DNA from 2 places in the Streptomyces sp. NPDC127068 genome. Region 1 is predicted to be linked to the other one. Evidence: riboswitches for the same ligand, from Rfam matches in the RefSeq annotation. Region 1 holds a riboswitch; the other holds the start of a gene.
The links. A riboswitch is a leader RNA that binds a small molecule or an ion and turns the genes downstream of it on or off. The one in region 1 is predicted to bind cobalamin.
Positions count from the first base shown of each region.

Region 2: it holds a riboswitch for cobalamin, as region 1 does, so the genes downstream of both, metE (5-methyltetrahydropteroyltriglutamate--homocysteine S-methyltransferase) here and ACFWIA_RS17070 ((2Fe-2S) ferredoxin domain-containing protein) in region 1, are expected to answer to the same signal.

Region 1 is NZ_JBHXEN010000024.1:30,117-33,512, reverse strand. Features, by position in the region: gene ACFWIA_RS17080 (FecCD family ABC transporter permease) at 1-288, opposite strand, end outside; gene ACFWIA_RS17075 (ABC transporter substrate-binding protein) at 402-1,382, opposite strand; gene ACFWIA_RS17070 ((2Fe-2S) ferredoxin domain-containing protein) at 1,442-1,831, opposite strand; cobalamin riboswitch at 1,892-2,019, opposite strand; gene ACFWIA_RS17065 (sigma-70 family RNA polymerase sigma factor) at 2,167-2,802, opposite strand; gene ACFWIA_RS17060 (hypothetical protein) at 2,864-3,396, opposite strand, start outside.
Region 2 is NZ_JBHXEN010000038.1:50,467-53,862, forward strand. Features, by position in the region: gene metE (5-methyltetrahydropteroyltriglutamate--homocysteine S-methyltransferase) at 1-2,133, opposite strand, end outside; cobalamin riboswitch at 2,321-2,540, opposite strand; gene ACFWIA_RS23325 (tetratricopeptide repeat protein) at 2,676-3,035, shown strand; gene ACFWIA_RS23330 (MFS transporter) at 3,082-3,396, opposite strand, start outside.

The DNA.
Region 1 (3,396 bases):
GACCCCGAGCAGCATCGGATCGGCCAGCGGGTTGCGGACCAGGGCCTGGAGCGCGGTTCCGGCGACGGCGAGTCCGGCGCCGACCACCGCGCACAGCAGGACGCGCGGCAGCCGCACGTCCATGACGATCGTCTCCCGCACCGGGGTCCAGGTCATCTCGGCGAGTCCCGGGTGCACCCGGTGCAGCAGGATGCTCCACACCTGGCCCGCGGGGACGTTGACCGAGCCGACGGCGATGCCCGCCGTCCCCGCCACCGCCACCAGGGCGGCCAGCAGGACGAGGACCAGCGCGTACGGCGGTTTGGCCCGACCCGTCCGGACCTCCCGGGGGTCGGGCGACGGGGCCGGGTCCCGTGGGGTGGTGTGCAGCGCACCGGCCCCGGCCGCCCGGGGCGCGCCGGTCACTGGAAGCGGTCCGGGTGCAGCTGACGGGCGAGGTCCGACACCCCGGCCGGCACCCGGACGCCGAGCACCGTCGAGGACAGCGGCAGCACCGCGAACCGCTTGTTCTTGATCGCCGGGACGTCCTTCAACGCGGGGTGCGCGAGCAGGAACTTCTTCTTGTCGGCGACGGTCTTGTCCCCGTAGTCGTAGATGACGATGGCCTCCGGTGCCCGCTCGGCGACCTGCTCGAACGAGACGTCGCCGAACTGCTTGTCCAGGTCGTCGAACTGGTTCCGGCCGCCCGCCTCCTTGATCATCTCGTTGCCGATGCCGGCACCACCCGCGGTGAACGCCGTCTTGTCGCCGCTGTCGTAGACGAACACCTCGACCGGGTCGACGCCCTTCAGTTGGCCCTCGACACCGCTCAGCTTCGTGCGGACCTTCTTGACCTCGCGTTCGGCGCGGTCCTTCACCCCGAAGATCTTTCCGATCGAGCGGAGTTCCGTCTCGATCTGATCCATCGTCACCGGTCCCTCGGGGCACTCCTCCACATTCAGGTAGGAGTTGACGCCCGCCTTGGTCAGCGCGGCGCGGCTGCGGCCCTCCTGCTCGTCGAAGGTGCTCGCGAACCCCGCGTAGGCGAAGTCGGGTTCGGCGGCGAGCAGCGCCTCGAAGGACGGGTACTCGTCCGCGAGGACCTTGATGCCCCGGTAGGCGTCCGCGTACTCGGGCAGGATCTTGTCGTCCAAGTAGGCGGTGCCCACCATGGACTTCTCCAGCCCGAGCGCCAACAGCACCTCGGTGGCGTGCTGGTTCAGGGAGACCGCCCGCTGCGGGGGACGCTGGTACGTCGTCTTCACCCCGCAGTTGGTGACGGTGACCGGGAAGCCCTCGGGCGCGGAGGCCGCGCCGTCGGTCTTCTCGTCGGTGCCACCGCCACCGCAGCCCGCTATCAGGAAGGCGGCTGCGGCGAACAGGGCGACGGAGCGTCTGGCCATGGTGTGGTCGGTCCTCTCACCACGGACGGCACGGCGCCGCCCGCGGTCGGTTCGTTGGTTCAGCCCGTCGTGTCGGACTGCGCGGTACGGACCCGCCGCGGCGGGGTGAAGACGTAGAGGTCGAGGACGTCCGGCGGTGCGGCGACGCCCGGGCCGCCGGCGCGGACCCAGGAGACGATGTCCTCGGTGGCGGCGGAGTCATTGACGAGGCCGAGCCAGACGGGGCGAGCCCCGGCCGCGCGGCCGGCGGCCGACGGGCGGACGACGATCACATTGGCTTGATCGCAGACGTCCAGGCATGCGGCGATCGTCACCGAGGTCGCCTCGCGCAGCCGCGCCACCTGCGCGGAGTGATCGACTCCGATCACCTTCGCGCTGCCGCAGCAGCAGTCCCGGCACACCACGACCCGGCACGGCACCGGATCGTCGGCCAGCGGCCCTTCGGGCATCCCGACTCACGCTCCCCTCTGGGGAGATCCGCCCCAGTTCTGTCGAGGAGGCGACCGCGTGAGTCTCCTGGCTCTCGGGTCACCGCTCGCCCCGCCCTTCCCACCCGCATAGGGGCAGTGGGCCGTTCGGGGTTCGCTCGCCGATCACAGTGGCGGGACCGCACCGGATTCGCACCGGTTTCCTCGTTCCGCCGTCGCCTTTCCGCGTCATCATGACAGACCCGGTGCCCGGAACCCATGCCTGGGGCACGGTTGCTGCGCAGGTCACACGGCCGGAACGGGGAACGGGCCGGTCCCGGTGCGCGCGGCGGGTACCGCCCGCACCGGGAGGACGGTCAGGCCGCCACGAGGGCGGGGGCCCCGCTCGGCTGCTCCAGCCAGCTGGCGGCCAGGTCCCGACGGGCACGTGCCACCCGGGAGCGGATGGTGCCCACCGGGCAGTCGAGGGCCTCCGCCGCCTCCGCGTAGGACAGGCCGAGGAGCCGGGTCAGGGCGAACGCCTGGCGCCGTCCGGGTTCCAGCGAGTCGAGCGCGTCCATGAAGGCCACCGACTCCTCGAAGCCGGGGAGGTGCCGGGGCTGCGCGCGCTCCGCGGCGGTCAGCCAGTCGGCGCTGTCGGCGATCCTGGGCCGTGCGGAGGCCCGGCGCAGCCGGTCCACGACGACCCGGCGGGCGATCGCCAGCAACCAGGTGCGTGCACAGGACCGTCCGGCGAATCCGCTGAGGCTGGTCAGCGCGCGCAGAAAGGTTTCCTGGGCCAGATCCTCCGAACCCGGTACATCGGTGGTCAGATGGGCGACGAACCGCCGTACGTCGTCATAGGTGGCGTGGACGAAGAGTTCGGCGGCGCGTTGGTCGCCGAGGCCGGCGGCCAGTGCCCAGGTGGTGATCTCCGCGTCGCGGTGTGCGTGCCGGGCGGCGGCAGCGCCGCTGCGGGTGGATCGTGCGCCTTCTCCAGGTGAATAAGGCATGACAAATCGCCCTTCGCGTCCGGGACTTAACCCGTCAAAGGTGAAATAAGTGGACAAAACCTCAGGACGCGAAAGGAGGGGGCCCTCGTCGGGGAGCCGCGCGCAACAGGGCGAGCGGAGACGGCAGGCGGTCGGACGCGCGACGCTCGACCGGGGCGGGAGTCGCTGCCGGCAGGACCTGTGCCCCGCACAGGGCGGCCACGGCGAACCGCAGCAGACCCCCGAGGAACAGCGCGAGCGCCCGGCCGAGTTGGGCGAGCGAGCGCTCCCCCCGCCAGAGCCACCAGCCGCACACCGCACCCGCGAGCACGTGCGCGCTGGCCATGCCCGAGGTGACCGAGGAGAGGTCGAATAGGCCGCGCAGGGAACGGAAGAGGGCGAGCGCGGCGCTCCCGGCCAGGCCGGTGCCGTCCACGGTGACGGGGCGCGGATGGGCCGTGTGGACCCCGTGCGCCGTGCCGCCCGGTCCGTGGGTCAGGCCGAACAGCGCGTGCAGCATGATCTGGGCCCCGGCGCTCGCCCCGATCACCGCACCCGCGGACCGTTCCCGGCGGGTCAGTCGCCAGGCGAGCAGTGACACCGGGGGAATCGCGA
Region 2 (3,396 bases), on a different contig from region 1:
CGGCGAGTGGATGTCGTAGACGCCGGGTCCCGCCTCGCGCGGGTAACCGTGGGCGGCGAGTTCACGGGCGACCTGCATGTGGGAACGCGCGGCCTCCAGGCTGATGACGTCGGCGTCGAGGTCGTCGATCGCCTGGACGATGTCACCGAACTCGGCGTAGCACATGTGGGTGTGGATCTGGGTGGCCGGACGCACCCCGCTGGTGGTGAGACGGAACGACTCCGTGGCCCAGTCCAGGTAGTCCGCGTGGTCGGCGGAGCGCAGCGGCAGGGTCTCGCGGAGCGCGGGTTCGTCGACCTGGATGACGGAGGTCCCGGCGGCTTCGAGGTCGTTGACCTCGTCGCGCAGGGCGAGGGCGACCTGGCGGGCGGTGTCGCCGAGGGGCTGGTCGTCGCGGACGAAGGACCAGGCGAGCATGGTGACCGGACCGGTCAGCATGCCCTTGACGGGCCGTTCGGTGAGCGACTGGGCGTAGGCGGTCCAGCGGACGGTCATCGGCTCGGGGCGGGAGATGTCCCCGGCCAGCACCGGCGGCCGGACGTATCGGGTGCCGTAGGACTGGACCCAGCCGTGTTGGGTGGCGAGGTAGCCGGTGAGCTGCTCGGCGAAGTACTGCACCATGTCGTTGCGTTCGGGCTCGCCGTGCACCAGCACGTCGATGCCGGCCTTCTCCTGGAAGGCGATGACCTCCCGGATCTCGTCCTTGATGCGCTCCTCGTACCCGGCGGTGTCGAGGCGTCGCGCCCGCAGGTCGGCGCGGGCGGTGCGGAGTTCGTCGGTCTGCGGGAAGGAGCCGATGGTGGTGGTGGGCAGCAGCGGCAGGCCCAGGTGGGACCGCTGGGCGGCGGTCCGCTCGGCGTAGGGCAGGGAGCGGCGGCCGTCGGCGTCGGTGACGGCGGCGGTGCGGGCCCGGACCGCCGGGTCGTGGGTGAGGGGGGACCCGGCGCGGGACGCCAGGTCGGCCCGGTTGGCCGCGAGTTCGGCGGTGATGGCGCCGGTGCCCTGGGCGAGTCCCTTGGCCAGGGTGACGATCTCGGCGGTCTTCTGCTGGGCGAAGGCGAGCCAGCGGGCGATCTGCGGGTCGATGTCCCGTTCGGCGGTGGCGTCCAGCGGGACGTGGAGCAGGGAGCAGGAGGCGGCCACGTCCACCTGGTCGGCGAGGCCGAGCAGGGTGCCGAGGGTGGCGAGGGACTTCTCGTAGTCGTTGATCCAGATGTTGCGGCCGTTGACCACCCCCGCGACCAGGCGCTTGCCCCGCAGGCCACCGGCGGCGGCGAGGTCGTCGAGGTTGCCGGCGGCGCGCTCCGTGAAGTCGAGGGCGAGGCCCTCGACGGGGGCCTTGGCGAGGACGGGCAGGGCGTCGCCGAGGCGGTCGAAGTACGAGGCGACCAGCAGCTTGGGTCGTGCGGTGAGTCCGCCGAGGTCGCGGTAGGCGCGGGCGGCGGCGTTCAGGTCGGCCGGGGTGCGGTCCTGGACCAGGGCGGGTTCGTCGAGTTGGACCCATGTGGCGCCGGCGGCACGGAGGTCGGCGAGGACCTCGGCGTACACGGGCAGCAGCCGGTCCAGCAGGGTCAGCGGCTCGAAGTCGGGGGCGACGCCGGGTGCGGGCTTGGCCAGCAGCAGATAGGTGACGGGCCCGACGAGGACCGGGCGGGCGGTGAGCCCGAGGGCGAGGGCCTCCTTCAGTTCGGAGACCTGCTTGGTCGAGTCGGCCCGGAAGACGGTGTCGGGGCCGAGTTCGGGGACCAGGTAGTGGTAGTTGGTGTCGAACCACTTGGTCATCTCCAGCGGTGCGACGTCCTGGGTGCCGCGCGCCATGGCGAAGTAGCCGTCGAGCGGGTCCGCCGTGTGGGCACCGCGGTGCCGTTCGGGTACGGCGCCGACCATGACGCTGGTGTCCAGCACGTGGTCGTAGTACGAGAAGTCACCGGTCGGCACTTCGTGGACGCCGGCGTCGGCCAGTCGTCGCCAGTTCGTCCGACGGAGGTCGGCGGCGGTCCGGCGGAGGGCGTCGGCGGTGACACGGCCCTTCCAGTAACCCTCGACGGCCTTCTTCAGTTCCCGGTGCTGGCCCTGACGGGGGTAGCCGTACACGGTGGCTCGTGCTGCCGCGGCTGCGGGCTGGGCTGTCACGGAACTCTCCTTCGCGAGATGTGTCCTGCGAATCCCGGGGACGGGACGAGGACGCGAAGGGACGACAGACCCGACGGGCCCGGGGGTGCGCGCGGGGCGCAGCGGTCCGTCTGGTGTGCACTCCTCGGACAGGTGTCCGAGGTTCCTCCGACCCGCCCACGAGGTCACCGGGATGCCGTGCGCGATCGGTCGCGCACGGGCAGCGGGCAGGTCTTCGGACTCGCGGGCACGTCCGTCGGGACGGACACCTACTGGCCGTCGCTTCCCAGATCCGTTGGCCGGATCCAGTGCGTATGACGGCGGTCGTTCCCACTCACCGCTGCGGGGCAGTCCCGGATTCCCACCGGGTTCCCTCTTGCGACGCGTCTGTCTGGCGGACAGGGCGAACCAGCTGCGCCGATCAGCTTAGAGGGACCTTCCGGGTTCGGACAGTGCCGCCCACATTCCGGATGGTGAGGCGAGACGCCCGCGGGCCCGGGGGCTCGGGGAATATCCACCCGTCCGACCCGGTTGGGGCGGGTGTCACATCGTCGAAGGAGGTCATGGTGAGCACGGCGTACTACGAGTTCGGCACGGCGGCGGAGCGCTGGGACCGGGCCCGCATGTTCTTCGACTCCAAGGAGTACCTGACGGCCGCGCGCATCCTGGGCGGTCTGGTCGAGGAGGAGCCGGAGCAGGTCGCCCCGCGACTGTTGCTCGCCCGTGCCTACTACCACTCCGCGCAGCTGGGTCGGGCGGAGGAGCAGCTCCGCGCGGTCCTGGAGCGGGACCCCGTCGAGGGTTACGCGCGGCTGATGCTGGGCCGGACGCTGGAGCGTCAGGGGCGGGACGCCGAGGCGGCCCCGCAGCTGCGGATGGCGGCTGCGTTCGCCGGTGAGTTCTCCCCGACCGGCGGCGTCTGACGCCGGGCGCACCCGTCGTCCGGGCGGATACCGGTGCGGCGCGCGGTCACAGTTCCGCGCGCCGCACAGGCGCGGTGAGCGACAGCGCCACCGCGGCGACGCAGACGGCCCCGCAGCCCAGGAAGAACGCACCGACGCCCCACCGTGCGGTGACGACACCCGCCAGGGGGTAGAGGGCGGGCGCGAGTCCGAGGGTGCACAGGGTGGTGACGGAGGTGATCCGCCCGAGGTACCGGGGTTCGGTGGCCCGTTGCACCAACGCGTGCGCGAGTGTTCCCGCGGTACCGGAGACCGCACCCAGCAGGCCGCACCACAGCAGCGCGGTCGACAGGGTCTGCGTCCGGCCCAACGCCGCCACGGC